3 regions of the Kaistia nematophila genome follow, and region 1 is predicted to be linked to each of the others. Evidence: predicted binding sites of a transcription regulator. Region 1 holds the regulator's gene; each other region holds the start of a gene.
What was found. The regulator LexA, encoded in region 1, represses DNA repair genes until DNA is damaged. The targets are predictions, from matches to a motif close to TGTTCNNNNTGTGTTCNG.
Positions count from the first base shown of each region.

Region 2: a site for LexA is predicted at 8,545-8,562, ahead of OSH07_RS03485 (ImuA family protein). Genes of this name have one in related genera too.
Region 3: a site for LexA is predicted at 7,885-7,902, ahead of OSH07_RS20345 (helicase-related protein). Genes of this name have one in related genera too.

Region 1 covers NZ_JAPKNK010000008.1:157,123-167,209, reverse strand. The annotation lists gene OSH07_RS18195 (ABC transporter permease) at 1-836, opposite strand, end outside; gene OSH07_RS18190 (ABC transporter substrate-binding protein) at 926-2,503, opposite strand; gene OSH07_RS18185 (ROK family transcriptional regulator) at 2,850-4,046, shown strand; gene OSH07_RS18180 (PIG-L deacetylase family protein) at 4,113-4,931, shown strand; gene OSH07_RS18175 (glycosyltransferase family 2 protein) at 5,206-6,111, shown strand; gene OSH07_RS18170 (glycosyltransferase family protein) at 6,098-6,859, shown strand; gene lexA (transcriptional repressor LexA) at 7,087-7,791, shown strand; gene OSH07_RS18160 (ComEC/Rec2 family competence protein) at 7,785-10,087, opposite strand, start outside.
Region 2 covers NZ_JAPKNK010000001.1:765,181-775,267, reverse strand. The annotation lists gene OSH07_RS03505 (efflux RND transporter permease subunit) at 1-1,965, shown strand, start outside; gene OSH07_RS03500 (Dabb family protein) at 2,217-2,525, shown strand; gene OSH07_RS03495 (error-prone DNA polymerase) at 2,800-6,054, opposite strand; gene OSH07_RS03490 (Y-family DNA polymerase) at 6,212-7,777, opposite strand; gene OSH07_RS03485 (ImuA family protein) at 7,668-8,513, opposite strand; gene OSH07_RS03480 (ABC transporter ATP-binding protein) at 8,908-10,087, shown strand, end outside.
Region 3 covers NZ_JAPKNK010000010.1:154,971-165,057, reverse strand. The annotation lists gene cobT (cobaltochelatase subunit CobT) at 1-1,175, shown strand, start outside; gene OSH07_RS20375 (esterase-like activity of phytase family protein) at 1,172-2,206, shown strand; gene OSH07_RS20370 (DNA helicase) at 2,411-3,124, shown strand; gene OSH07_RS20365 (queuosine precursor transporter) at 3,188-3,829, opposite strand; gene rpmB (50S ribosomal protein L28) at 3,834-4,136, opposite strand; gene OSH07_RS20355 (DUF3108 domain-containing protein) at 4,392-5,249, shown strand; gene OSH07_RS20350 (DUF2075 domain-containing protein) at 5,415-7,424, shown strand; gene OSH07_RS20345 (helicase-related protein) at 8,010-10,087, shown strand, end outside.

The DNA.
Region 1 (10,087 bases):
TGCACGAACAGGAAGCCCATGCCCGGCCACTGGAAGACGATCTCGGTGACGAGCGTGAAGGCGATCAGGTCACCGATCAGCATGCCGGTCATGGTCACTACCGGCATCAGGCAGTTCCGCAGCCCGTGCCGGAAGTAGATCGCGCGGGCCTTGAGGCCGCGCGCCTTGGCGAAGCGGATGAAATCGGTGCGCAGCACCTCGAGCATCTCGGCCGTGACCAGCCGCATGATGAAGGAGATCTGGAACAGGGCCAGCGAGATGGCCGGCATGACCAGCGCCGCCCGGCCGCTCGGGGTCAGGAATCCCGTCGTCCAGAAGCCGAGATCGACCACCTTGCCGCGTCCGAAGGCCGGCAGCCACTTGAGTTCGATCGAGAAGACGAGGATCAGCATGATGCCGATGACGAAGGCAGGCACCGAGACGCCGATCATCGAGATCAGGTGGCAGATTCGGGCCATGACCGTGCCGCCGCGGATGGCAGCGAAGACACCGAGCGGCAGGCCGATCAGGAGCGCCATGATCGAGGATACCAGCACCAGCTCGAAGGTGGCGGGGAAGCGCTCGGCGATCACCTCCATGACGGGCATCTGATTGCGGTAGCTCATGCCGAATTCGCCGCGCGCTGCGTTGAAGACGAATTTCGCGAACTGGACCGGGACCGGGTCGTTGAGGCCCAGCCGCTCGGTGAGCATGTCGCGCTCTTCCTGGGTCGCCTGCGGGTTCAGCATGAGCTGGACCGGATCGCCGAGGAACTTGAAAATGGTGAAGGCGAGCAGCGCCACCGCCAGGATGACGAAGATGGCATTGGCCATGCGCTTGATGATGAGCAGCAGCAACGGCGTGTCTCCAGCGGAGCAGAACTTCGACCGCAATCAGGATGGACCGCCGCGCCAGACGCGGCGGTCCCGAGGGGACGCGGCGCAGGCTACTCCGTCATGCGGGTCAGCCAGTGGCGGGGCTTGTTGTCGGAGAGCTGCAGGACGCTCTCGATGTTGGCGCCGGTCGCCCAGGCCATCGGCTGCTGGTGAACCGGAATGAACATCGACAACTCGTTGGCGCGCAACAGTGCCTTGGCCTGCAGGGCGAGGCGTTCGTCGCGATCCACGGTGGCGCCGGCCTTGTCGATCAGCGCGTCGATCTCCGCATCCTTCCAGCCGCCCCAGTTGAACACACCGGCATTGCCCGTCTTGGAGTGAACGACCTGAACAAGGATCGAGTAGCTGTCGATCATCGGCTCATTGGCCCAGCCCAGCGTGCCGACATCGAACTGGCCGGCGTCGAACTTGGCGTCCTGGATGGTGGTCGGGCCGAGATTGAGGTTCGGACGCAGGCCGACACGGGCCCACATCGCGGAGACCGCCTGGCAGATCTGTTCCTCGTTGACGAACTCGGTATTGCGGCAGAGGAACGAGAAAGAGAAGCCGTCGGGATAGCCGGCCTCGGCCAGCAGCTTCTTGGCGAGTTCCGGATCGTAGCTGAGACGCTTGTCGAGCTCGGGCACATAGCCCGGGATGGAGGGCGAGACGAGAGAACCAGTGGTGCGGGAGAGGCCCGCCATCACGACCTTCTGGATCGCATCGGCGTCGATCGCGTGATAGAGCGCCTGACGGACCTTGATGTCCTGCAGCGGGTTTTTGTCCGTCACGTCGGATTCGAACGCCTTGGGCGTCTGGTTCATCACGAAGAAGATCGTGCGCAGCTCGCTGTTCGACAGAACCTTGAGGTCGGGAGACGCTTCAAGGCGGGGTATGTCCTGCAGCGGCGCCTGGTTGGTGAAGTCGATCTCGCCCGAGATCAGCGCCGCGACGCGCGTCGCCGCCGAGGTGATCGGCGTCATGACGATGCGGTCGACATTGTGCTGGCGCTTGTCCCACCAGTCCGGATTGACCTCGAACACGGTCTCGGCGTCGGGCTTGCGCGAGACGAACTTGAACGGACCCGTGCCGTTGGCATGGCTGGTGGCGTAACCCTCGACGCCCTTGGCGACGTCGGTCGGAGCTTCCGCCTTGTTCGTGACCAACCAGCCCTGATCGAAGATGTGGATGTTGGTCAGGTCATTCAGCAGCAGCGGGTAGTTCTCGGTGACGACGATGTCGACCGTGTAGTCGTCGACCTTGCTCGATGAGACATAGGAAGGCAGGTTGCCACGCAGGGGCGAGTTCGGGTCGCTGACGCGCTTCAGCGAGGCGAGCACGTCGTCGGCGGTAAAATCGGCGCCGTCATGGTATTTCACGCCCTTGCGCAGGTGAAAACGCCAGGTCGTCGGATTGACGACTTCCCAGCTCTCGGCCAATGCCGGCTCGATCTGCAGCTTGCTGTCATAGCGCACCAGGCCCTCGTAGACGTGGTTGAGCACCGACAGCGTGAAGGTGTCACCGAACGAATACGGGTCCATCGAGACGATGTCGCGCTGCGGCGCCCATCGCAGGGTTCCCGCCTCGGCAGGGGCGATGAACACGCCCGCCAATAGCGCCGCCAGCGCGGCTGATCTCCAAGCCATCATTTCTGTCTCCTGATCTGGAAGGAAGTCTGCCTGTTTTTTCATTGGCCCCATTCCGGGGCTGAGTTGGTCCGGAGCGTTTCCGCCCGGCCTGTATTTCTTCGATAACGCTAACGTGCACGATCCAACTGTCAATTGGGTACTAAAAATAAAATCTTCGCGTACGATAATTCAAATAAACTGTATACGATATGGCCGCCAGCTTCCGCGCGATGCGCCCATCGCGAGGCCGGGTCTCCAAGGCGCAGCTCGTTTTTGAGGCCGAGGGGCCCATCAGATCTGGTACGCTTGACAGGCCGAGCGAATTACTCGTAACAGACTGTAAAGAAAGTTACCAGACAGTAGTTGGATGGAAATGCAGGCACTCTCCGGCAGCCCACGGTTGCTGCGAAATCTCAACGAACGCGCGGTCCTGAAGCGCCTCCTCTCGGAGGGGCCGCTGACGCGCATGGAGCTGGAAGCCTTCACGGGCCTGTCCAAACCGGCGATGTCGGAGCTTCTGCGACGCCTGGAGGCGGCCGAGCTGATCCGGCGCGACGGCGAGAAGGCCGGCAGCTTCGGGCCGAAGGCGGGGCTCTGGTGCATCGAGCCGGCCTCGGCCTTCGTCGGCGGCATCGACGTCTCCGCGCATGGCATCCACGCAGCCATCGCCGACATCGCCGGGCAGACGATCGCCACGGTGAATCGGCACGGCCAGCCGGGCGAGCGCTACGACGCGCGGGAGCGTCTGGTCGACGTCATCGACGACGTTGCCCGCCAAGCCGGAATTGCTGCGCGCGACATCGATCAGCTGGTCGTCGGCCTGCCCGGCATCGTCGATACCGAGAGCGGCAATCTGCGTCGCGGCCAGCAATTGCCGAACTGGGAAGGCTTTCATATTCCCGAGGCGCTTGAAAGCGTCGTCGGCCACCGCCGCGTGATCATCGAGAACGACGTCAATCTGGTCGCGCTTGAAGAGATGTCGGCCGGCGCGGCCGAGGGCGTGCAGTCCTTCATCCTGTTCTGGATCGGCGACGGCGTCGGCGCCGGCGCCGTCATCGGCGGCAAGCTGCTGCGCGGCTACACCGGCATGGCCGGCGAACTGGGCGGGACGATGGTTCCCGATCGGCTCGCCGCGCCGGGCGAGACCGTACGCATGGCGCTGCTCGAGGACCTTCTAAGCCCGGCCTCCGTCGCGGCGCTCGCTGCCGAGCATGGGCTCGACGGCGAGGATGCCGCCGCCGCCATCGCGCGGGCTGCCGGCGGCGACGGTCATGCGGCCTTCTTTGCGGACCTTTCCTACCGGGTCGCGGCCGGGCTCACCGGCGCGATCGGCATTCTCGATCCCGAGATGGTGGTGCTGGGCGGAGCGATCGGCCACGCGGCTGGCCGTCGGCTTTCGCGCGGCGTGGCCCAGGTCCTGGCGAGACTCCCGATCGCGATGCCGCAGATCGTCCCCTCGGCTGTGGGCTCCAATGCGGTCAGGGCCGGGGCCATCGAGCTGGCGCTCGACCATGCCCGCGAGCGGCTGTTTGCCGGCGGCAGCGCCGCGCGCGGCCAGCCCTGAGAGCCCTCCCCCTCACCCCATCCATGGCGCGACTGCGCCGAAGTCGTCGCAAGGAAAAGCGCCCCCATGACATATCCGCTGAAGGTCATCGTAGTGAAAGCCCATCCCGACGAGGCGGAGCTCTATGCCGGCGGGACCTGCGCGCGACTGGCGGACAAGGGGGCGGCGATCAAGTTCCTGTCGCTGACCAATGGCGACGCCGGCCACTATGAAATGGCGCGCAAGCCCCTGAAGCGGCGCCGTGCGCGCGAAGCCTATGCCGCCGCCCGCCATCTCGGCGTGCTCGACTACGAGATCCTCGACATCCATGACGGCGAGTTGATGGCCGACATCGCGGTGCGGACGGCGATCATTGCCTCGGTGCGTCGCTGGCAGGCGGATCTCGTGATCACGTTTCATGACGAGCAGCCCGGCCATATCGATAATCGCATGGCAGGACGGGCGGTTCGCGACGCCTCGGGCTTCTTCACCAATGGCAATGTCGTGCCGGCCTACCCGCCGCTCGCGGTCGCGCCGGTCTGCCTGAAGATGACGGATTATGGCGCGTTCGCCACCCACCAGCACGAAGTGGTGGTGGACGTGGACGCCAGCATCGAGCGCAAGCTAAGAGCCTGCGCCGAGCACGCCACCCAGTTCTTCGAGTTCGCGCCCTTCGAACGTGATTTTCGCGACAAGGTCCCGGCGAGCGAGGATTGGGCCGTGCGGCGCGAATTCATCCTGACGCACTGGCATGAATTCATGTCGGCCGACGTGATGAGAGAGGAAATCCTGGCCAAGTACGGTCCGGAGCACGGCTCAAGGGTAGCCCATGCCGAGAGCTTCCAGCTCGCCGACTATGGCCGGCACGTCGATGCAGCCGCCGTGCACACGCTCCTCGGCCTTTGAAGTCGACATGGAGCACGAGGGTCCGATGCCCCCCGGCGTCCGCAGCGACGGACGCCGATCAAGCTGGCCTGATCGCCAACGCCGGGTCTAGTTCAGCCCTGCCGCCGGGTTCCGCGCCCGCGCTGCGCGGGTGTGACGTTGGTCACTCCATTCCGGCCGGCCCCGGCTGCTATGCTCGGCCGGTGCCATCCTGGAATGGATATGGACGGCGGGGGCAGTGGCGAGGAAGGGTGGGCGCAGGCGCCAGCTCCCGGGACAATCCGGGGAGATATCCTTGAAGGCGAATGACATCGCGACGATCGTGCTCAGCTACAGGGCGCAGTCGAACGTGATCGGGGCTGTCAGATCGCTGCTGGAACAGGGCGAACCCACGGGGATCGTCGTCGTGAATTCCGGTGGCGGCTCCGTCCGCAACGTGCTGCGCGCCGAAGGCATCGAGGTTCCGTGCCTCGACTATCGGGAGCGCCTGTTCGCCGGTGGCGCCCGCAACCGGGGCATAGCCGAAACCAGCGCGCGCTACGTGGCGTTCCTCGCGGCCGACTGCCGGGCCCGTCCCGGCTGGATCCAGCACCGGCTCGCGGCGCATGGGGCCGGCGCGCGGACGGTGGCCAGCGCCATCGTCAACAGCGCCCCGCAAAGCCGGGTCGCCAGCGCCGCCCATCTCGGCATGTTCATGCGCCGGCTGCCTCGGCTCCCGGCCGAGAAGACGATCCGGTTCGGCGCTTCTTATGAGCGCTCGCTGTTCGACGAGTTCGGCCTGTTCGATGAAACCCTGAGAAGCGGCGAAGACACCGAGTTCCTTGAACGGTTGCCCGCGCCCCTAAGGCCCGTGTGGGATGGGCGCATCCAGACCGAGCATCTGAACGAGACGCGCCTTCTGTCCCTCCTGCGCGACCAGTTCTGCCGCGGCGTCCGCTACGGCAAGGAGCGCCAGCAGGTCTTCGGAGCCCGCCGGATCAAGATCGCGAAAGAAATCCTGCGTCAGCCGTCGCTTGCGCTCGAATTCGCGCGCCAGGGGCTCGAGGCAGACGAACTCGCGACCGTGCTTGAAGCCATGCCGATCCTCAGAGCGGCGCTCCTGGCCAGGGCCACCGGGGCCCTGCTTTCGGGTCTCCTGCCCTCCGACCTCGGCACAGGGCGCGCCACCGATTGCCGGGAATCCCTGCATGATAACCCTTAAGCGACTGACGCAGCCGCCGCGCCATCCCTGGCTCACCCTGCGGCGCCGTCGTCCGCAGGTGTTCGCCGTCTTCAGCTACCGCTTCGACGCGCACCTCGTACCGAACCTGCTCGCCAATATCGAGCCGATCGTCGATGGCTGGGTGGCGTTCGACGATCGCGCCGCCACGGGCGTGTTCAGTTCCGAGGCGGGCCGTCGCCGCATCCTGCTTCAGGAGGCACGAAAGGCCGGCGCGGACTGGATCCTCGCCGTTGACCCGGACGAGCGCTTCGAAGCCGGCGTGCGCTCCCGGATCAGACGACTGATGGCCGAGTCCGGTCGCGTCGCCTGGGGTTTTCGCTTCCGGGAAATGTACACGCCGACGACCTATCGCATCGACGGCATCTGGGGGAAGAAGATCCGCTATTGCCTGTTCACGATGTTCGACCCGGCCGAGCGCACGGACACGGGGCTGCACGACCTCTGGTTTCCCAGGGACGGCGGCTTCCAGACAAGGCATTGCGACCTTGACCTGTATCATCTCAAGATGATTGCCCCCGCACGCCGTCTGGCGCGGCGCGACCTCTATAATTTCCTCGATCCGAACCGCGCCGACCAGCCGATCGGCTATGACTACCTGGCCGAGGAACGGGACGCCGCCTTCGAGACGATCCCGCGCAACCGCCTCTACCACCCCGCCCATGTCGACGATGGCGGCCTATGGATGCAGGATCTCGGCTCGCTCCGGAAACATCCAATCGGCGAATAGGATACGCCTGCGGCCACCTCCCACGCCGGGGTCGACAGCAGACGACGACGCCCCGCCACGCCGTGCCCAACCGCGTGGGCCACCCTAGTCGCGCGTCCCGCGCGAACCCGGCCGCGCATCGCAAGCCATCGCCTTGCAGAACACATGGGGAACAGCTATCCTGTTCGTGTTTTGTACCTTGGCGATTCTGTCGTCATCCCTGGCAAGATTGGCAGCGCGAGAACGAGATGCTCACCCGGAAGCAGTATGAACTCCTCATGTTCATCCAGGAGCGCCTCAAGGAAGCGGGCGTCCCTCCCTCCTTCGACGAAATGAAGGACGCGCTGGACCTGCGCTCCAAATCCGGCATCCACCGCCTCATCAAGGCGCTGGAAGAGCGCGGCTTCATTCGCCGCCTGCCCAACCGGGCCCGCGCGCTGGAGGTCGTCCGCCTGCCGGAGACGATGACGCCGGCGATGGCGCGGCCGAAAAAGCAGGCCTTCTCGCCCAGCGTGATCGAGGGCAGCCTGGGCAAGTCCCGTCCGGTGGAGGACGTGCACGAGGCCGGCGAGCCGGTGATCATCCCGGTCATGGGCCGGATCGCCGCCGGCGTGCCGATCTCGGCCATCCAGACCCAGAGCCATGTGATCGCCGTGCCGCCCGACATGCTGCGCGGCGGCGAGCATTTCGCCCTCGAGGTGCGTGGCGATTCGATGATCGAGGCCGGCATCCTCGACGGCGACACGGTGCTGATCCGCAAGAGCGACAATGCCGATTCCGGCGACATCGTCGTGGCGCTGGTCGACGAGGAGGAAGCGACACTGAAGCGGCTCCGCCGCAAGGGCGCTTCGATCGCGTTGGAGGCCGCCAATCCGGCCTATGAAACCCGCATCTTCGGACCGGACCGCGTCCGTATCCAGGGCAAGCTGGTCGGCCTGTTGCGCACCTACTGATCCGCCGGCTCCGCTTGATAGGCCGGCATCCAGGGACGCCGCACCGGCGGGTAGGCGGCGCGGATCTCGAAAGCGACGGCTGGGCGCGGCGCGGCTGCGGCTGTGGTTTCCGGGGCCTCGGCCGGTGGTTCTGGCGCGAGCACGTCCTCGTCGTCGGCATTTCGCTCGACGATGTCGTAGCGTGACGAGCCGCGTCCCGATGCGAGCCCGACGAACTCATCATCGGCGCCAGGAATTGACGGCTTCTGAGCATCCAGTTTCGAGGAATCTGGCTTCGGCGCATTGGGCACCGTGGCTTGCGGCGCCGGGCCCGGGGATTCCTCCTTCTCCGCGAACGACAGTGCGATCGAGCCTGAGCGCGCCAGCACATGGCGGTCTATGACGGCGGCATGGCGGGCGCAGTTTTCGGGCGCGGCGAGAGGTGTCACCACCAGCGAGGCGCGCCGGCAATCCTCCTCGAAGGCCGATCGGTCGAGCGCCAGCGCCACCTGCCGGCCGTCGGGCAACATTCCCACGCAGCCCGACGCATCGCAGCCGCCCGCCTGAACCACGCCCGCCTCCCTGGCGTCGCGGCCGTCACCGTCCGAACGCAGCCATATCTCGCTGATGAAGCGGTCCGGATCGCCCGCGACGATGCGATAGGCGCCATCCTCGCCACGGATCGCCAGCTGCTTTCCATCCGCGGCGACGAGGATGCCGGGCCGCGCCGGCATCAAGGCGAGTGCGGTGCCGAGCAACATCGGCAGGAGGCCAAATAGCCGCCAGCGCTCGTGCCAGAGCGCCAGCCAGACGAAGCCGGCGACGAAGAGGAGCAGCGCGGCGGCGCCCGGCATGGCCGCGCCGCCGGATTGACCGGACCAGAGGCTGACCGTCGCCGAGACGCCGAGCATGCCGCCGATGCCCCAATCCATCACCCAGAGCGGCAAAGCCTCGAGCCCGAAGGGCATGGCGAGCACGGAGAGCAGCGCGAAGGGCATGACGAGAAAGTCGGTCAGCGGCATCGCGGCGACATTGGCGAGGATCGACAGCGGCGCCATGCGCTGGAAGTGATAGAGCGCGAAGGGCGTGGTGCCGAGGCCGCCGAGCAGCGACGTCACCGCCATGCCGCCGACGAACAGGGCGAATCGCCGGGGGACGGCCGCCGCCCCGCTGCGGTTCCCAACGAGGCCGGGTTCGGCGCGGCGCCTGCGACGGTCGGCCAGGATCTCGAAGCCGGCGACGAGCGCCACCGTGGCGGCGAACGACATCTGGAAGCTGGCGGAAAGGATGCTCTCCGGCGTGATCGCGAGCACCAGCAGTCCGGCGAGCGCGACATTGCGCATCGAGATCGCGCGCCGGTCGAGCAGGACGGCGAGGAAGACGATCGAGGTCATGATGAAGGAGCGCTGCGCGGCGACGTCGAGGCCGGAAATCAGCAGGTAGAAGCCGCTGACCAGCAGCGCCGCGATCGCCGCCCACTTCTTGATGGGCCGCCGGAGCGCCAGCGACGGGATCAGCGCCAGCCCGGCCCTCACGCTCCAGAACACGACGCCGGTCACCAGCACCATGTGCAGGCCGGAGACCGAGAGCACATGCGCGAGGCCGGAGAGGCGAAGGTCGTCCTCGGTCTTCTCGGCCAGCCCGCCGGCGTCGCCGATGATGAGCGCCGAGGCGATGTAGCGGCTCTCGCCGTCGAGGCCGGCGACGATGCGGGCGCGGATCGCCTCGCGGACGGCCTCCAGCGGCTGGCGCAGGCGGATCGACAGCGGCGCTGGGCCGATGTCGGCCGGCCTGGCCGCGCCATAGGCGAAGCCCGTCGCGCCGATGCCGCGGAAATAGGAATCGCGGGCGAAATCATAGCCGCCCGGCAGCACTGGCCCCGAAGCCGGCCGAAGCCGCGCCAGAACGGAGACGCCGTCGCCGACATTGGGCGCCGTCTTGCCGCGCACGGTGACGGTGACCCGCTGCGGCACGGTCGTGACGCGCCTTGCGTCCAGGCTCGCGACCCGCAGCGTCAATCGGTATCCGCCACGCCGCGCCTTGCGGTCCTCGACCCAGCCCGTGACCGTCCCCGTCACCTGCCGCTCGAGCACCCGCGTCGCCAGATTGTCGGTGCGGAGCTTCATCGCGGCCGTGCCGCTCGCGGCCATCGCCAGCACGATGAGCAGGCGGACCGCGCCGGCGCTCTGCCGCCGCCAGACCGCGAGGGCCCAGAGCAGGACGGCGAGGCCCGCCAGCGCGGCGAAGGACGGCTCGGACGGCAGCGCGAAATAGATGAGGGCGCCGATGCCGAAGAGGACGGGCAGCCAGGGAAAGC
Region 2 (10,087 bases), on a different contig from region 1:
ACGCCGATGATGGCCGCCTATTTCATGCGCGCGCCCTATGTTGGCGACGGTTCGGACGGCCAGCCCGTCTATGGCGGCTTCCTGAACGATCTCGGCCGCCGGCTGCGCGCGGTCATCCCCGTCGCCGTGGTCGTCGGCCTCGGCGCGCTCGTGCTGCAGATCTCCGGCGAGGCGCTCGTCGGCGTGCCGCTGCTCGGCACCCTGTCCGAACGGATCGCCGCCACCGGCTGGACCAAGATCGCGCTTGGCGCGCTCGCCTTCGCCGCCGGCTTCGCCCTGCTGCGCGCCTGGCTCGGCCAGCCGCATCCGGCCGAGGAGCATGACGGGCTGGTGATGCGGATGTACACGGCGCTGCTGCGCGGCACGCTTGCCCGCGGCATGCGCTGGGTGACGCTCGCGATCGGCATCGCCACCTTCGCCGTCTCGATCTGGGCCACCGGCCTGCTGCCGTCCGAGTTCATCCCGGAGGGCGACGAAGGCCGGCTGATGGTCTCGGTCGAACTGCCGCCGGGCACCGGGCTCGACGAGACCACCGTCACCACCGACAGGATCGCCGCCGCGCTCGGGCAGTTGCCCCAGATCCGCAGCGTCTTCGTCATGGGCGGCACCTCGCCGACCGGCACGCTGGAGACCCGCCGCGCCGCCGTCATCGTCGAACTGGTGCCGAAGGCGGAACGCACCATCAGCCAGAAGGACATGAAGCCTGTGATTGCTTCTGTCCTTTCCGGCATCCCCGACATCCGCTTCTACGTCGTCAACGAACGCGGCGACCGCGAAACGACGATCGCCGTCACCGGCCCGAACGGCGACGCCGTCGCGACCGCCTCGAGCGATCTCGAGGCGGCGATGAAGGCCGATCCGATGTTCCTGAACCCGGTCGCGCTCTCTTCCTTCGCGCGTCCGGAAATCCGCATCGTGCCGAAGCTCGACGAAGCCTCGGCGCTCGGCATCGCGCCCGACCGGATCTCGGAGACGATCCGCGTCGCCACCACGGGCGATGCCGACGCCAACCTCGCCAAGTTCACGGTGGACGGCCGCCAGGTGCCGATCCGGGTCGAGCTCGACCGCGTCGCCCGCTCCGATCTGTCGGTGCTGTCGGCGCTGCGCGTGCCGCTGCCCGCCGGCGGCTCGGTGCCGCTCGCGACCGTCGCCGATGTCGGCTTCGGCCAGGGCCCGGCGACGATCGAGCGCTACGACCGCGAACGTCTGGTCAAGGTCGGCACCGACATGGCGCACGGCTTCACCTCGGGCCAGGGCACGGAGCGGATCAAGACGATGGACGTCGTCAAGAACTTCCCCGATGGCGTCCACCTGCAGGAGACCGGCGATGCCGAGGCGCAGGCCGAGGTGTTCTCCGCCTTCGGCGTCGCCATGGGCTCCGGCATCCTGCTGGTCTTCGTCGTGCTGATCATCCTGTTCAACAGCGTGTTCCAGCCGCTGACCATCCTCGCCTCGCTGCCGCTGTCGATCGGCGGCGTGGTGGCGGCGCTGCTTCTGACCAACAACGCCTTCTCGATGCCAGTCATCATCGGCATGCTGATGCTGATGGGCATCGTCACCAAGAATGCGATCATGCTGGTCGATTTCGCGGTCGAGCAGGTCAAGCACGGCATGAGCCGCAAGGAGGCGATCATCGACGCCGGCCGCAAGCGCGCCCGGCCGATCGTGATGACGACCATCGCCATGGGCGCCGGCATGATGCCGGCGGCGCTGGCGCTCGGCGAGGGCGGCGAATTCCGCGCGCCGATGGCGATCGCGGTGATGGGCGGACTGTTCCTGTCGACGATCCTGTCGCTCGTCTTCATCCCGTCCGTCTACACGATCATGGACGACCTCTCGCATCTCGTCGGCCGCCTGTTCCACAAGGCGTTCGCGCCGAACGAGACGGACGAGCCGACCGACGGCCACGAGCCGTCGAACACCACGCCGGCGCTGCACAAGGAATTGCGGATCGCCGCCGAATAGGCGCTCCCGGGTCAGGAAGCCCCCCACCGCCCAGCCCCTCCCGCACGCGTGGGAGGGGCTTTTTTTCAGCGGCGCGGCAGCCGGACGAGCCGGCGGACCGGATCGCGCTGCCCGCGACGATCGCCGGCCGCCTCCCCTCGCCGCTTGCAGGAGAGGGGAGGCGCGGGCCTTGCTCCGATGCGGCGTTCACGACAGGTGACGTTCATCCCCGGCGCCGCCTATCCTGCGACCAACGGAGGAAACCAAGAATCATGATCACCCACTGCGTCTTCATCCACTACCGCGCCGACACCACCGCCGCGACCAAGGTCGCGATCCTCGACGGGCTGCTGGCGCTCCGGCCCCGGATCGACGGCCTGATCAACATCTTCGTCGGCAACAACATGAGCCCGGAAGGCCTCGACAAGGGGTTTTCGGAAGGCTTCATCGTCACCTTCCGCGACGCTGCGGCACGCGACCAGTATCTGGCCGACGAGGAACACGCCAAGGTCGGCGCGGCGATCGTCGCCGCGGCCGAAGGCGGCGTTGACGGCATCTTCGTCTACGACCTGGAGCACTGAGGCGCGCCGGCGGTCTCGGGATCCCCTTGGATCCCCTTGGATCACCTCTCCCCGAGGGAGAGGCGACGAGGCAGACGGTCGACACGACCGCCTTGGCGCCATGTGAGACCACACTCGGCCGTCATCCCTGCGAAAGCAGGGATCCATGTCGATGCGCGCTGGAGAGCTCCGCGCGGCATATAATCCGGCTGGGTGGATCCCTGCTTACGCAGGGATGCGGGAGCTTGTGGCTGCCACCGGCGCGCAGGAAATATTGTCCAACGCCCCGCCGCCCTCAGTGAAAATCCCGCGATTTCGGGATGATGCGGACGTTGCGCGGGTGGCTGCCGGGGTGGCTCGGGCGACTCGGGTGGGCGAATTCGTCGGCGCGGCCGGGATCGAGCCGCGGCCGGCGGTCCTCGGCGAGCTGGTCCAGGTCGGCGGTGCGATCGACCAGCCGCCTCGCCACCAGATGGACGATACCCTCCGGGCTTTTCTGGATGTTGCCCTCGACCAGAACCAGCTTGGCGCCGATGATGGTGCGGCGGAAGGTGTCGAACAGCCGCGTCCAGACGACGACATTGACGATGCCGGTCTCGTCCTCCAGCGTCATGAACACGACATTGCCCTTGCCCGGCCGCTGGCGCACCAGAACGACGCCGGCCGTTTGCGCAAAATCGCCATCCCGGAGCGCCGTGATCGCCGCCGCGGACAGGATCCGCTCACGGGTGTAGCGCTCGCGCAAGAAGCTCATCGGATGCGCCTTCAGCGACAGCCGCAGCGTCTGGTAATCGGCGACGACATGCTCGGAAAGCGGCATGACCGGCAGCGGCGCATCCTGCTCGCGGCCGAGTTCGGCCGCGTCGGCGGCGGCGAAGAGCGGCAGGATTTCGGAACTCGGCAGGCGGCGCACTTCCCAGAGCCCCTGCCGCCGGTCGAGCCCGAGCGAACGCAGCGCGTCGGCATCGGCGAGCTTTTCATAGGCACGCCGCTCCAGCCCGGTATGACGCACGAGATCGTCCATCGCCACGAAGCCCGCGCCACGCCGCGCCGCGATCGCCTCCGCCCACGCCTCGCGAAAGCCGTCGATCTGGCGGAAGCCGAGCCTGAGCGCCAGCCCCGTCTCCGTCGGCTCCAGCGTGTTGTCCCAGAGACTCGCATTGACGTCGACCGGCCGGATCGGCACGCCGTGATCGGCGGCATCGCGCACGATCTGCGCCGGCGCATAAAAGCCCATCGGCTGCGAGTTCAAAAGCGCCGCGGCGAAGGCGGCCGGGTGGTGGCACTTGATCCAGGCCGAGACATAGACGAGGCGAGCGAAGCTCGCGGCATGGCTTTCGGGAAAGCCATATTCGCCGAAGCCCTTGATCTGATTGAAGCAGCGCTCGGCGAATTCGCGCTCATAGCCGCGCCGGACCATGCCCTCGACCATCATGGTCTCGTATTTGTGCATGGTGCCGAGATGGCGGAACGTCGCCATGGCGCGGCGCAGCCCGTTGGCGTCGGAGGGCGAGAAGCGCGCCGCCACCATGGCGAGGCTCATCGCCTGCTCCTGGAACAGCGGCACGCCGAGCGTCCGCCCCAGCACCTGCTTCAGCTCATCGGCCGGGCCGTGCTCGGGCGACGGCGACGGGAAAGTGACGTCCTCGATCCCCTGCCGGCGGCGCAGATAGGGATGCACCATGTCGCCCTGGATCGGGCCGGGGCGTACGATCGCCACCTGGATGACGAGGTCGTAGAACTCGCGCGGGCGAAGGCGCGGCAGCATGTTCATCTGCGCCCGGCTCTCGACCTGGAAGACGCCGATCGAGTCGCCCGTGCAGAGCATGTCGTAGACGGCCGGATCCTCCCAGGGGATGGTGTGCAGCGCATGGCGCGCTCCGCCCGCCTCCTCGATCAGATCGAACGCCTTGCGGATGCAGGTCAGCATGCCGAGCGCGAGGATATCGACCTTCATCATCCTGACGGTGTCGATGTCGTCCTTGTCCCATTCGATGAAGCTTCGATCCTTCATCACCGCCGGGCCGCTCGGCACGAGGTCGTTCAGGAGCTTTTCCGTCAGCACGAAGCCGCCGACATGCTGCGAAAGATGGCGCGGAAAGCCGCGCAGCTCCATCGCCAGCTTGACCACGCGCTCGATCATCGGGTTTCGCGGGTCGAGGCCGGCGTCGCGAATGTGCTTGTCCTGCACGGCCGAACCCCAGCCGCCGCCCCAGACCGTGCCGCCGAGCGCCAGGATGACGTCCTCCGACAGGCCCATCGCCTTGCCGACCTCGCGGATCGCGCTCTTCGTCCGGTAGGCGATCACCGTGCCGCAGATGGCGGCGCGGTCGCGGCCATAGCGCCCATAGATGTACTGGATCACCTCCTCGCGCCGCTCATGCTCGAAATCGACGTCGATGTCGGGCGGCTCCTTGCGCTCGGGCGAAAGGAAGCGCTCGAACAGCAGCTGGTACTGGCTCGGGTCGACCGAGGTGACGCCGAGGCAATAGCAGACGGCGGAATTGGCGGCGGAACCCCGCCCCTGGCAGAGGATGCCGCGCCCGGTCGCGAACGCCACGATGTCGTGCACGGTCAGGAAATAGGGCGCGTAGCCGAGCGACCCGATCATGGCGAGTTCCTTGTCGAGGGTCGCCGTGACCGACGCCGGAACGCCGTCCGGATAGCGCTTTCGCGCGCCCTCCCGCGCCAGTGCCTCCAGATGCGCCTGCGGCGTCATCCCCTCCGGCACCGTCTCGTGCGGATACTCGTATTCTATCTCGTCGAGGGTGAAGCGGATCTGGCCGAGAAAGCGCGCCGCCTCCGCCACGGCGCCGGGAAAGTCGCGAAACAGGCGTTCGATCTCGACGCCCGGCTTCAGGTGTCGCTCGGCATTCATCGCGAGCCGCCGCCCCGCCTTCTCGATCGTCGTCTTCTCGCGGATGCAGGTCAGGATATCCTGCAGCGGCCGCCGTTCCGGAGCGTGATAGAGCACGTCGTTGACGGCGATCAGGCGGACGCGGTGGTCCCAGGCGAGCGCGGAAAGCGTGGCGAGGCGGCGCCGGTCGGAGCCGCCGCGATAGAGCACGGCGGCGAGCCAGGTCCGCCCCGGCGCCAGGACGGCGAGCCGGCCGAGCGCCGCGCCGAGGTCGCCGGCCAGCCTGGCGGGCGGCATCAGGATGAAGAGCGAACCCTCCGCATGCGCCGCGAGATCCCCGAAATCGAGGTGGCATTCACCCTTCGGCGCCCGGCGCTTGCCGAAGCTGAGTAACTGGCAGAGCCGGCCATAGGCGGCGAGATCCCTGGGATAGGCAAGGATATCCGGCGTGCCATCGCGGAAGACGAGGCGGACGCCGACAACGAGGCGGAAGCCGGCGGCGCGCGCATTGCCATAGTCCTCGCTGCCCCAGGCGTCATGGGCGCGGACGATGCCGGCGAAGGTGTTGCGGTCGGCGATGCCGATCCCCTTCAGCCCCAGTCCATGCGCCTGGATGATCAACTCGGCCGCATGCGAGCCGCCTTCCAGGAAGGAGAAGTTCGACATGGTCGCGAGTTCGGCATAGACGCTCATGGGGTCTTTGCCGTCTGTGTGTGGCTTGAAGAACCCTCACCCCAGCCCTCTCCCGCTCGCGGGAGAGGGGGATCGCCTGCGCTTGTCGCCCCGCTGTGTGCGGCAAGGCCCTCTCCCGCGAGCGGGAGAGGGTTGGGTGAGAGGCTTGCTTCCTTTCTCATGCGAACAGCCCATGCAGGAACCAGCGCGGCTGCGGCCGGTCGGCGGCGTAAAACCCCTCGCGATAGAGCCAGAAGCGGCAACCGTTCCTGTCCTCGACGCGAAAATAGTCGCGGTCGGACGTGCTTTCGCCATCGCGCCACCATTCCGGCGCGATCCGCTCCGGCCCTTCGGCGCGGGCCACCTGATGCAGCACGCGGCGCCAGCGGAAGGAGAGCGGCGGTCCGTCCGGCACCTCGCCCAGCGCCTCGACCGGCTCGGGCGGATCGAACAGGCTGAGCGGCCGCAAGGGCGGCTCGCCCACCTCCGGCGCTTCCTCCCACTGGGCGGTGTTGGCGCCCATGGTGAAGACCGGCACCCGCCGCGCCCGCTGCTCCGGAATATGCGTATCGGCGGGTACGAAACCCTGCACCCGTTCCGGCCCAAAGCGTGCGCCGAGCCGGTCGATGAGATCGGCGACCACCTCGTCGTCGAGCGCATGGCCGTCGAGGCTCGCCTGCACCGCCCCGAAAGGCTCGGAGCGAAAGGCGCCGAGCCGGATCAGGTCGAAGCCGAAGCCGGCATCGAGCGGATCGGACAGCGCATCGAGTTTCTCGTGAAACAGTCGCGCGATCGCCTTCGGCGCCCGGTTCGGACGGGCGGTCGCGACCTCGATCCGCCGCACGGCGCCATCGACGCGATAGAAGCTCGCCTCGAAGCTGCGGCCGCCCTCGCCGCGCGCTTCCAGCAGCGAGGCGACATCGACGGCGAGGCGGGCGAGCGTCGCTTCGATATCCTCGGCATGGGCGATCGGCTGGAAGAAGATGCGCTCGGCCAGCGCCACCGGCACCGGCCGGCGCGGCGAGATCGGATGCTCGGCGATGCCGGCGAGCCGCTCCAGCCGCTCGACGCAATCGGCGCCGAAGCGGGCGGCAAGCGGCGCGCGCGGCCGGTCGATCAGGTCGGCGACCGTCTTCAGGCCGGCGCGGGCCAGCGCCTGCAGCCGCGCCGGATCGAGCCCGAGCGCGGTGATCGGCAGGGGCCGCACGGCCTCGGCCTCGCGGCCGGGTGGAATGACCACGCGCGCTTCCGAGCGGGCGAGCGCCCGCGCCGTGGCCGGCGCCCCGGCGATCGCGCCAAGCGCGGTCAACCCCAACCCGGAGAGCCGCGTCAGCAGGTCGTCGAGTAGCGCCGCCTCGCCCCTGAAGAGATGGGCGACGCCGGTGATGTCGAGCATCAGCCCGCGCTCGCCATGGCGGGCGACCAGCGGCGTGTAGCGATCGCACCAGTCGGCGATCCGCTCGACCAGATCGTCATCGGCCACCGGATCGTGCTCGGCGACCACCAGGCCGGAGACGCGCGCCCGCGCCTCGGCCAGCGTCAGGCCGGGGGCAAGCCCCTGCCGCAACGCCGCCGGGTCGGGGGCCGCGAGGGCGAGCGCGCCCTTCACCTTGTCGACGATCAGAAGCGGCTGATCAGCCGGCAAGCCGGAATGGGGCGCGTTCGGCAGGGTGCGGAGCCGGTTCGATGCGAGAAAGGGCAGCCGGATCGCGCAATAGCGCCGGTCGCTTGAAGAGTTTGTCATCGCGGTTCCACTCCAGCCGCCAGGGCCCGCCGGGCGGGCCATGGCGATGGCGCAACAAGGTCAGGTCGAAAGTCGGATGGCCGGGCGCGTTCATCGCCATCGGCATCGCCGGCCCGGAGCGCACAAGCCAGCGGGTTTCCGCAGCACCCGGCATCGGCCGCGCGCCGGGGCGAAGCAGCAGGACAGTGACGCCGGACGCCTCCGCCGCCAGCGCGAAGCGGCGCTGCGTCGTCAGGTCGAGCGCCTTCGGCTCGCCCCAGGGCTCGAGGATGACAGCGCCAAGCGCGCCGCAGCGCGCCGCCTCACCGCCGGCGCGCAGCACGGCGAGGGGATCGCGCAACTGCACGAGAATCAGGGCTGCCGGATCGAGACCGAGCGCCTGCAAGCCATCGGCATGAAGCTCGCCGCCCTCCCTTGCCGCATAATCCTGCCGCACCCAGACAATCGGCCGCCCGGCCGGGGCGGCGGCCAGCGCCAGGGCCAGCGAGAAGCCGGAGGCGGCAATATTGTCGGCGCCCGAGGCGGCGAGGATTTCATGCAGCGCGCCGCGCGCCAGCCCTCCTCCCAGCGCGGCGTCGACCTCGTCCCGGTCGAGCGTGATACGGCCGGCGCGCGACGACATGACTGGCGTGCAGACGTCCTGCGCGATCTCGCCCGGCGGCGCGGATCTCGCCGTCGTCTCGATCGCGGCAATGCGCTGTCGCAATGCGGAAAGGGTCGCCTTCGCCGTGCTCATCGTCGTCCGTCGCTGTCCTGCCCAATCGTATTGTTCCTGTTTTGTTCTATCTAATACGACTCCAAACCGGGCAAGAGTCAATCGCGCGACAGGCGAACTTCCCAGGCTTGCGCCATGAAGCCGTGCACCCTGAAGCCGCAGGCGCCGAGCGCGGGCCACGGCGAGAGAAGCGCGCCGTCGAGCCGGATTATTTCCGGCAGCCCGCTGCGATCGAATTTAGTCTTCGGCGGACAATAGAAGGGCAATATGGCTTAAGAATCGCCACAAATCAGGCTAGCATCCTTCCCCAACGACGCCCGGGTCCGTTTCCCCATGCCCGGACGCGTTCATCGCCCCGCTTCTGCGCCGCGACGTTCGCCCCGCTTGCACCCACACGCCTGCCGTCGAGATCATCATGTTCCGCTATTTCGAAGAACGGATTCCGGCCACTGCCCATGGCATGCCCGGAGAGCCGCCGGATCGCCTTGTCGCCTTCTACTGGTTCTTCATCCGCCAGGTGCGCTGGTATTTCGTCGCCCTGCTGCTCGCCGGGCTGACCGTCGCGCTGCTCGACGCCACCATCCCGTTCTTCATCGGCCGGCTGGTGACGCTTCTGAGCCAGGTCTCGCCGGCCGCGCTCGTCAACGAGCACTGGCACGTGCTCGCCGGCATGGCGCTGTTCATGCTGCTGGTGCGCCCGGTCGCAATCTTCGTGCAGAACCTGATCACCAACCAGATCATCGCGTCGGGCTTCACCAACCTGATCCGCTGGCAGAGCCACTGGCACGTGGTGCGGCAGAGCTGGTCGTTCTTCCAGCATGATTTCGCCGGCCGCATCGCCACCCGCGTCATGCAGACCGGCGTTTCCGTGCGCGACAGCGCCGTCTCCTCGATCAACGCCGTCTGGTACATCGCCGTCTACGGCACCAGCGCCCTGGTGCTGCTCGGCCACAACAATCCCTGGCTGATGCTGCCGACGATCGTCTGGTTCGCCTGCTATGTGACGCTGCTCCGGATCTTCGTGCCGCGCCTGAAGGGACGCTCGGTCGAGATGTCGGAGGCGCGCTCGCTGATCACCGGCCGCATCGTCGACAGCTACACGAATATCATCACGGTCAAGCTGTTCGGCCGCGCCCGCGAGGAGGACGACTATGTCCGCGAGGCGGTCGACTATCACACCAGCGTCTTCCGCGGACAGCTGCGACTGATCACCCTGTTCGGCCTGGCCCTGGCGCTCAACAACGCCGTCCTCGTCGTTTCCACCGGCGCCATCGCCGTGCGGCTCTGGTCGATCGGGCTGATCGAGGTCGGCATCGTCGCCATGGTGCTGCCCTTGACCTGGCAGATCGCCAACATCGCCGGCTTCGTCGCCCAGCAGGTCACCGCGATCTTCGAGAACATCGGCGCCGTGCAGGAAGGCATGATGTCGATCGCCAAGCCGTTGCGCCTGACCGACCGCCCCGGCGCCGAGGAACTGAAGGTCGCCAAGGGCGGCATCGTCTTCGACCACATCAACTTCAACTATGGCCGCTCCGGCGGCATCATCGACGACCTGTCGCTCACCATCAAACCGGGCGAGAAGATCGGCCTAGTCG
Region 3 (10,087 bases), on a different contig from region 1:
ACGACGCGTCCGACCAGGCCGATCAGGCCGACAGCGACGCCGCCGAAGAAGCCGAGACGACGGGCGACGAGGCCGAGGCCGGCGAGACCGAGACGACCGAAGCCGGCGCCGAGGACGATTCCGACGGCGAGGACGTCGAGGACGCGCGCGACGCGGGCGAGGCGAAGCGGCAGGACAGCCCCTTCTCCAACGCCTGGCCGACCGTCGACTACAAGGCTTTCACCACCCGCTTCGACGAGACGATCAAGGCCGAGGATCTCTGCGATCCGGCCGAGCTCGACCGGCTGCGCGGCTTCCTCGACAAGCAACTCGCCAACCTGCAGGGCGCGGTCGGCCGCCTGGCGAACCGCCTGCAGCGCCGGCTGATGGCGCAGCAGAACCGCTCCTGGGATTTTGATCGCGAGGAGGGAATGCTGGATCCGGCGCGGCTGCACCGCGTCGTCACCGACCCCATGCAGCCGCTCTCGTTCAAGATCGAGAAGGACACGAACTTCCGCGACACGGTGGTGACGCTGCTGCTCGACAATTCCGGCTCGATGCGCGGACGGCCGATCACGGTCGCCGCCACCTGCGCCGACATCCTGGCGCGGACGCTGGAGCGCTGCGGCGTCAAGGTCGAGATCCTCGGCTTCACGACGCGCGCCTGGAAGGGCGGCCAGTCGCGCGAGGCGTGGCTGCAGGCTGGCAAGCCCGCGGCGCCGGGCCGCCTCAACGATCTCCGCCACATCATCTACAAGGCGGCCGACGCCCCATGGCGGCGCGCGCGGCGCAATCTCGGCCTGATGATGCGCGAAGGCCTGCTCAAGGAGAACATCGACGGCGAGGCGCTCGACTGGGCGCATCAGCGCCTGCTGGCGCGGCCGGAGCAGCGCAAGATCCTGATGATGATCTCGGACGGCGCGCCGGTCGACGATTCGACCCTGTCGGTCAACACCGGCAACTATCTCGAACGCCACCTGCGCTTCGTCATCGACGAGATCGAGAACCGTTCGCCGGTCGAGCTGATCGCCATCGGCATCGGCCATGACGTGACGCGCTACTACCGCCGCGCCGTCACCATCGTCGACGCCGAGGAACTGGCCGGCGCGATGACCGAGAAGCTGGCCGAGCTCTTCGACGAGCACCAGACGCCGGTGCGCCGCGCCGCGCCGAGACGGCGGACCGGAACGCGATGAAGAAGGCGCTGGCGGCCGTCTGTGCGATGATCCTGGCCGGATCGGCCGGCATCGCACTGGCCGCCGGCTTCGCGCCGGAGCCGGTCCGCACGGCGCGGATCGACTATTTCCTGATCGGCCGCAGCCAGACCCGCTTCGGCGAGTTCGAATTCGCCGGCGGGCTGACGCTGAACTCGACCAACCGCGCCTTCGGCGGCCTCTCCGGCATCGATTTCAGGCCCGACGGCAAGAGCTTCGTGGCGATCTCCGACAATGGCTACTGGTTCCGCGGCACGCTGGAGCGCGAGGAAGGCCGGCTGGTCGGCATCCGCGACGCCGAATGGGCGCCGATGCTGAACGGCAAGGGCAACCCGCTCGGCGCCAAGCGCAACGCCGACGCGGAAGGCTTGCGGCTGACGACGATCGACGGCCGGGAAGCGGCCTATGTCTCGTTCGAGCAGACCAACGAACTGCGGCTCTACCGCGCCAATCCGGACCTGTCTCTGGCGAGGCCCGAGCCGGTGAAGCTGCCACGCTCGGCAACCGGGCTGGTCAAGAATCGCGGCCTCGAGACGGTGGCGCTGGCGCCCGCAGAGGGACCGCTGGCGGGTTCGCCCGTGCTGGTCTCGGAGCGCTCGCTCGACAGGAAGGGCAATCATCGCTCCTGGATCGTGCGCGGCCCGCTCGCCGGCGCCTTCAGCGTCGTCCGCAGCGACGATTTCGACGTCACCGACGGCGCCTTCCTGCCGAATGGCGACCTGCTGCTGCTGGAGCGGCGGGTCATCATGCCCTTCGGCGTCGGCATGCGGCTGCGCCGCATCCCCGGCGACAGCATCCGCCCCGGCGCGCTCGTCGACGGCCCGGTGGTGATGCAGGCCGACATGCTGAACCAGATCGACAACATGGAAGGCCTCGCCGTCACCACCGACGAAGAGGGCCGCGCCCGCATCACGCTGGTGTCGGACGACAATCTCAGCATCCTGCAGCGGACGCTGATCCTCGAATTCATCTGGCAGGGCCCGGGCAGCTCGGCGGGCACCGCGGTCAACTGACCCGTTTTTCCCGGCGACCAACGGCGTCCGGTTTCCGGCCGGCGCGGCATCGGCTATGCTGCGATTCCGGCGCGGCCCGCGCCTCCCCCCTCCATCGGGACAGCATCTTTCATGCAGGGCGCCTGAGATCCCCGTCGAACCGACTGTTCGAGCGCGCGCATAAGGAGGGGTTGCGATTCCGGCTCGCATCAGGAGGTTTGCGCCATGCGATTTTCCGCGCCCATCCACCAGCTGAAGCGAAACGCCAGGCTGCTCTCCCGCCGGGAGGGCATTCCGCTGCACGCGGCGCTCGACCGGATTGCCGCCGGCGAGGGCTTCGACGCCTGGAGCCTGCTCGCGGCAAGGGCCGCCGCGCGCTCGCCGGCGGCGAGGCTGTTCGCCCGGCTCGTGCCCGGCGACCTCGTCCTGGTCGGCGCCCGCCCGCGCCAGGGCAAAACGCTGATGAGCCTCGCGCTCGCCGCCGAGGCGGTGAAGGCGGGCCATCCCGGCCGGCTCTTCACACTGGAATATACCGGCGCCGAGATCGCCGACCGGCTGCGGGCGATCGGCGCCGAGGCGATGCTCGCCGATGGTCGCTTCGCCTTCGACGCCTCCGACGCCATCCATGCCGGCTACATCATGGCGGAGCTCTCCGCCGCGCCGCGCGGCACGCTCGCCGTCATCGACTATCTGCAACTGCTCGACCAGCGGCGCGACAATCCCGACCTGATGACGCAGGTCCGGGCGCTGCGGTCGTTTGCCCGCGAGCGCGGGCTGATCCTGGTCTTCATCGCCCAGATCGACCGCGCCTACGATCCGGCGGAGAAGCCGTTTCCGGACCTCGATGACGTCCGCCTGCCCAATCCGCTCGATCTCGCGCTGTTCGACAAGACCTGCTTCCTGAACCAGGGCGAAATCCGCTTCCAGGCCGCGAACTGAGCCCAAAAAAGAAAAGCCCCGCGAATTGCGGGGCTCTTCATTTCTCGAAAGGGAGGCGACAGCTCAGGCCGGGCTGCGCTGCGGCTCGGGGAAGGCGAGCACGAAGCGCATCAGCGCGCGATAGGGCGCGAGCAGCAGCAACGCCGCGCAGAGCTTCACCGTCAGGTCGCCCAGCGCCCAAGACATCCAGCGCGCCCCAGCGATCGACAGCACGCCGAGCAGCGGCGCCGATTCGAGCGCGAAGGCGTCGTTGGGGCCGAGGAAAGCCGCAAGCGGGGCAAAGGCGAGCGTGAAGAAGATCGCGGTGTCGATCACCGAGCCGACGACCGAGGCCGCCAGCGGCGCCCGCCACCAGGCCTGCCGACGCAGCCGCGCGAACAGGCTGATGTCGAGCAGCTGGCCCACCAGATAGGCCGTGCCCGAGGCGATCGCGAGACGCGGCGTCGCCAGCTTGAACGAGACGATGACGGCGCAGACGAAGCCGACCAGCACCACCAGCCGCGCGACGCGCGGGCCGTAGCGGCGATTGGTCAGGTCGCTGACGAAGAAGGCGAACGGATAGGTGAACGCCCCCCAGGTCAGGAGATCCGCGAGCTGGAGTCGGCCCACCGTCGCCTCGACCGGGTACTGGACGAGGATATTCGACAGAACGACAACGGCCGCCATGAAGGCGGCCGCTAGGATGTGACCCGGCTTGATCATCAAAGCCTCAGGCGGCGGCAGCGCCGTCGAGTTCGAGCTTCTTGGCGATGGCACGCTTCAGCGTCAGGGCGCGATCGGACAGCTCCGAAGCGCTGGCCTTGGCGAGGAAGGCGTCGAGACCGCCACGGTGCTCGACCGAGCGCAGGCCGTGAGCCGAAACGCGCAGCTTGAAGCTGCGGCCGAGCGCGTCGCTGATCAGCGTCACGTTGACGAGGTTCGGCAGATAGCGGCGACGGGCCTTGTTGTTGGCATGGCTGACGGTGTTGCCGGTCATAACGGCCTTGCCGGTCAACTCGCAGACACGGGACATAACAAAAATCCTTCTATTCCGCCGCAACGCGCCGGTCTCGGCCTCGATCGCAGCAGGGGTATCGGAAAGTGGGCCTTCTCATAGTGGCCGAAGCTTCGCCCGTCAAGCATTCAGCGCGGGATGACTAGTGACGAAGGCGGGGCAAATCACCTAGAATCGCACGATGTGATTTGGGGGCATCATCACGACCACGAAGCTGGAGCCGATCCCGGGACGGGAATCGGCCTTGGCCGCTCCTTCGACGGAACCCTTTTCATGCGACCGCTCCGCATCCTCCGCGCCCTTGTCCTGCCGGCCCTCCTCGCCGCCGCGCCCACGACTTCGGTCGCGCCGATCGCCCAGGCCGCGCCTGCCGGCCCGCAATCCGGCAAGGTCGACGCCAGCTATACCATCCTGCTCGGCGGCATCACCATCGGCCGTTTCGCCCTCGACACGGTTTTCGACGGCAAGGGCTACACCATCACGGTGCGCGGCACGACCAGCGGCGTCACCCGCTTCGTCTCCGACGGCAAGGGCTTCCTGAAGAGCAGCGGCAGCATCGTCGGCTCGCGCGTCCTGCCGGCCGCCTACCTGCTCGACACCAGCGAGAGCGGCCAGCGCAACAGCAGCGTCTCGATGCAGATGAACGCCGGCAACATCGTCCAGGTCGCCGCCCTGCCGCCGCTCGCCAAGAAGGCCGACCGCGTGCCGCTCTTGCCACAGCACAAGCGCAACATCTTCGATCCCCTGAGCGCGATGATCGTGCCGCTGCCCAAGGGCAACATGACGGCCGCCTGCAACCGCACGGTTCCCGTCTTCGACGGCTGGCAGCGCTTCGACGTCAAGCTCTATTACAAGGGCACGGCCGAGGTCGACGGCCTGAACGGCTCCTACAAGGGCTCGGTCGTCGTCTGCGGCGCGCGCTACGTCCCCGTCGCCGGCCATCGGCCGACGCGCGAGGCGATCGAATACATGGAAAACAACAAGGCGCTCGAGGTCTGGCTGGCGCCGGTCGAGGCGCTCGGCGTGATGATGCCCTACCGGATGCAGATCGGCACCGAGGTCGGCATGCTGACGATCCACGCCTCCCGCTTCGTCGGCGAAGCCGAGACCCAGCGCGCCTCGGCGGAGTGAGGGGATTGGGCCAAGTCCTGCCCAGCGCTCTTAAAGCCGGAGATAAGTAAGCCGAACGACTAATAGATCGTTATGCTTTCATCCATATGACGGATGGCTTAAGCCATTTGTCACGCCTGTTGTCGAATGGTTCGTTGCATTCCATTCGACAATAGCGAACAGCCAATGCTGCGTAGAGCCTACTATCAGAAATCCATCCGCGAGTTTCTGACCGATTCTAGCGAATCAATCTTAGGCACCCTCACCAAGGCGCATCATTTCAGCCTAGAGATCCAGCAAACGAACGCCTGGGTCTGCCAGATCAGCCAGCTGAAGCAGCAGTTGGGGATGCTGACGCTCAGCGACGGCGACGTATTCTTCGAATTTGCGATCCCACGAATGGGAAAAAGAGTAGACGCGATCGTTCACAGTGCGAACGTCATTTTTCTCATCGAGTACAAGGTCGGCGCTCGAACTCAAGATCGCGCCGCCATGGATCAGGTGCTCGACTACGCTCTGGATTTGAAAAACTTCCACGAGCATAGCCACGACAAACCGATTGTCCCGATTGTCGTGGCAACTGCCGCAAGCCCGGTCGTCAACACCGTTGTCTGGTTCGACGATTCGGTAGCTCGCCCGCTTCTCTCCAACGGCAGCGATTTGGCGTCTCTGATTGAAAGCGTGACGGGCGATCCGCGATCTAGACCCCACGCTATTCAGGGCTTCGGCGAAATGCCGCAAGCACCGATGGCCAACTGGGCCGAAGGTGGATACCACCCAACTCCGACGATTGTTGAAGCCGCTCAGGCGCTCTACCAGGGTCACAAAGTCGAGGAAATTTCCCGCGCCGACGCAGGCACGAAGAATCTGACACTGACCGCATCCGCATTGCAGGCGGTTGTCCAAGAGGCTCGCGCCAATTCCCGTAAAGCCATTTGCTTCGTAACCGGTGTCCCCGGAGCCGGAAAGACGCTGGCCGGACTGAACATTTCCACTCGCAACGACAGCGATTCGGAGGAACACGCGGTCTTCCTGTCTGGGAACGGACCATTGGTTACGGTCCTGCGCGAGGCGCTCGCGCGCGATGACGTCGCCCGCGCCAGCATGCGGGGCGACCGGATGGACAAGAAATCGGCTTTCGAAAAGGTCAGTTCCTTTGTTCAGAACATTCATCACTTCAGAGACGAGGCACTGCGAAGCGACAAGCCACCCGTTGAGCACGTCGTCGTGTTTGATGAAGCCCAACGAGCCTGGGATCGCGAGCACGCTGAGAAATTCATGACTCAAAAACGAGGCATGCCCTCGTTTGACATGTCAGAGCCAGAGTTCTTGATCAGCGTCATGGATCGCCGGACCGACTGGGCGACGATCATATGCCTGATTGGCGGCGGCCAAGAGATTAACACTGGCGAAGCTGGCTTGGTGGAATGGTTCAGCGCTCTTCAGAACCACTTCCCCGACTGGCATATCTATCATTCGGGCCACATAATCCACCCTAACTATAGCTGGGGCCAGGATCTCAATTCAAAACTGAGCAGACGCAACGCTACCGTTGTCGAGGACCTGCATTTGGCCGTTTCGGTGCGCTCCTATCGCGCCGAAAAGCTCTCCGAGTTCGTAGGTGCGGTCATAGAGGGCGACTCAACTCGCGCCTTTGCGTTGAAGGCAGAGCTAACTCATTACCCTCTCGCCATAACGCGCGACCTAGCTTCGGCCAGACGTTGGCTACGCCTTCAGGCCCGTGGCACAGAGCGAACAGGACTCGTTGCATCGTCAGGGGCCTTGCGCCTCAAGCCTGAAGGCTTGCACGTGAAGGCGAAGATTGACCCAGAAAACTGGTTTTTGAACGGCAACGACGACGTCCGCTCCTCCTACTACCTGGAAGACGTCGCGACCGAGTTCGACATTCAAGGATTGGAACTGGATTGGGTCGGCGTCTGCTGGGACGCTGACCTGCGCCAGAGCCCACAGGGATGGTCTCACTACAATTTCCGGGGCGCGGCTTGGCAGAGAATCAACGACGAGGTCCGTCGGACTTATCGCGCAAACGCCTATCGAGTGCTTCTGACACGAGCCCGCCAGGGGATGGTCATTTTTGTCCCCCAAGGAGAGCCCGAGGACAAAACGCGCGCGCCGGAATTCTACGACGAGACTTACGCTTTCCTCAGAGCGTGTGGCATAGAGGCGATCCCTTAGGATCGTTTAGGAGGCAGTCGGCGAGATACATTCGCCCTGTCCCGAATTGCGACATGGTTGCCGCCATCCGTTAACGCCGCGACGCCCCGAATCCGGTTGCGCGCGGAACGCCCCCTGTCGCCGGTCCGTTGCGCGCCCTGCCGATGGGGTCTGAACGGCAACCGCCCACCAGCGCTAGTCGGCACGAATCGGGAACCGCGATTCGCCAGCGATTCGTCCATGCTCCGTTCCGGATTCGATCGAATTCTTAAGCGGCATCGCGCGGAATGGTTTGAAATCATTCACCTTTCGCTAACCACGCCGGCATGGCGCCAAGGGTGAAAGCGTTAACGCCGAAAGGGCCGCTCCGGTCCGCGCGATGGCGGCTGCGGCACTATTTCGTGGCGCTTCCGGATGGCCGGCACATATATGGTGGTGAACAGAACGCGATTTCCGGCGAGTCAGCGATTCGGACATCGTTTGTTCCAGAAAGGTTCCAAAGCTTAATCGGGACCGTCTGCGGCAAGAATTCGAGTCTGTTTTGTGTGCCGATAAGATACAGAACAGGCTCGGAAGCGTTGATCTGGAAGTGAGACTGCCCGCGATATGAATGAACGGACAAGACCACCAGGCGCCGGAGCGGGCGGGCGCAACGTCACTGCCGTCCTGGGTCCGACAAACACCGGCAAGACGCATCTGGCGATCGAGCGGATGCTGGCGCATTCCTCGGGGATCATCGGCCTGCCGCTGCGCCTGCTCGCGCGCGAGGTCTATGGCCGCATCGCCGCCCGCATCGGCACGGAATCGGTGGCGCTGATCACCGGCGAGGAAAAGATCGTCCCGCCCAATCCGCGTTTTCGCGTCTGCACGGTGGAGGCGCTGCCCTCGCACACAGACGTTTCCTTCGTGGCGATCGACGAGATCCAGCTCGCCGCCGATCTCGACCGCGGCCATGTCTTCACCGACCGGCTGCTCAATCTGCGCGGGCGCGACGAGACGCTGCTTCTCGGCGCCGCCACCATGCGCGGCATCCTGGAAAAGCTGCTGCCCGGCATCGAGGTGATCACCCGGCCGCGCATGTCGATGCTGACCTATGCCGGCTCGAAGAAGATCACCCGCCTGCCCCGCCGCTCGGCCGTCGTCGCCTTCTCGGCCGACGAGGTCTATGCGGTGGCGGAGCTGATTCGGCGCCAGCGCGGCGGCGCCGCCGTCGTGCTGGGATCGCTCTCGCCGCGCACGCGAAACGCCCAGGTCGAACTTTATCAGTCGGGCGATGTCGATTTTCTCGTCGCCACCGACGCGATCGGCATGGGCCTCAATCTCGATGTCGACCATGTCGCCTTCGCGCAGGAGCGCAAGTTTGACGGGTTCCAGTATCGCCGGCTGACGGCGGCCGAGCTCGGCCAGATCGCCGGCCGCGCCGGCCGCCACACCCGCGACGGCAGCTTCGGCGTCACCGGCCAGGTCGATCCCTTCGAGGACGAGCTGATCGAGGCGCTCGAGAGCCACCACTTCATGCCGGTCCGAACGCTGCAATGGCGCAATCGTGCGCTCGATTTCCGTTCGATCGACGCGCTGCGCGCCAGCCTCGACCGGCCGCCGGGCATGGAAGGCCTGTCGAAGGCGCCGCCTTCCGAAGACGTGACGGTGCTCGAAATCCTCGCCCGCGATCCCGGCATCCGGGCGCTGGCCGACCGGCGCGAACGGCTCGAACTGCTGTGGGATATTTGCCAGACGCCCGATTATCGACGCATTGCACCGGCTAATCATGCCGAACTGGTCGGCGATATCTTCACCTTCGTCGCGCGCGAAGGGGCGGTGCCGGATGACTGGTTTAAGCGTCAGGTCGCCTTTGCAGATCGCACAGATGGCGATATCGATACGCTCGCCAACCGCATTGCGCACATTCGGACATGGACCTTTGCGGCAAACCGGCCTAACTGGCTTAAGGATCCTCGCCATTGGCAGGAGCGCACCCGCGCGATAGAGGATCGTCTTTCCGATGCGCTCCACGAAAGGCTCACCCAGCGTTTCGTGGATCGGCGCACAAGTGTACTGATGAAGCGGCTTAGAGAAAACGCCATGCTTGAAGCAGAAATCACGACCTCCGGCGATGTGCTGGTCGAGGGACAGCATGTCGGAAGCCTGCAGGGTTTCCGCTTCACGCCAGATCCCCAGGCCGACGGACCGGACGCCAAGGCGATCGGCGCCGTGGCGCAGAAGGCGCTTGCCGGCGAAATCGAACGCCGCGCCGAGAAGATCGGCAATGCGCCCAATCCCGAATTCCTGCTGTCGACCGACGGCACGCTGCGCTGGCTCGGCGCGCCGGTGGCAAGGATCGTCGCGACCGACGATGCGCTGCGCCCGCGCCTGATCCTGCTCGCCGATGAGGGCCTGACCGGCCCGGCGCGCGAGCGCGTCCAGGATCGCGTCGACATCTGGCTGAAGAGCCACATCGAGACGCTGCTGAAGCCGCTGTTCGAGCTGCTCGCCGGCGTCGAGCTTTCGGGTCCGGCCCGCGGCATCGCCTTCCGCCTCGTCGAGGGCCAGGGCGTGCTGGAGCGCTCCGAGCTCGCGGAGGAGATCAAGGCGCTCGACCAGGAGGCCCGCTCGGGCCTGCGCAAGCTCGGCGTCCGCTTCGGCGCCTACCACATCTACGTCCCGGCGCTGCTGAAGCCCGCCCC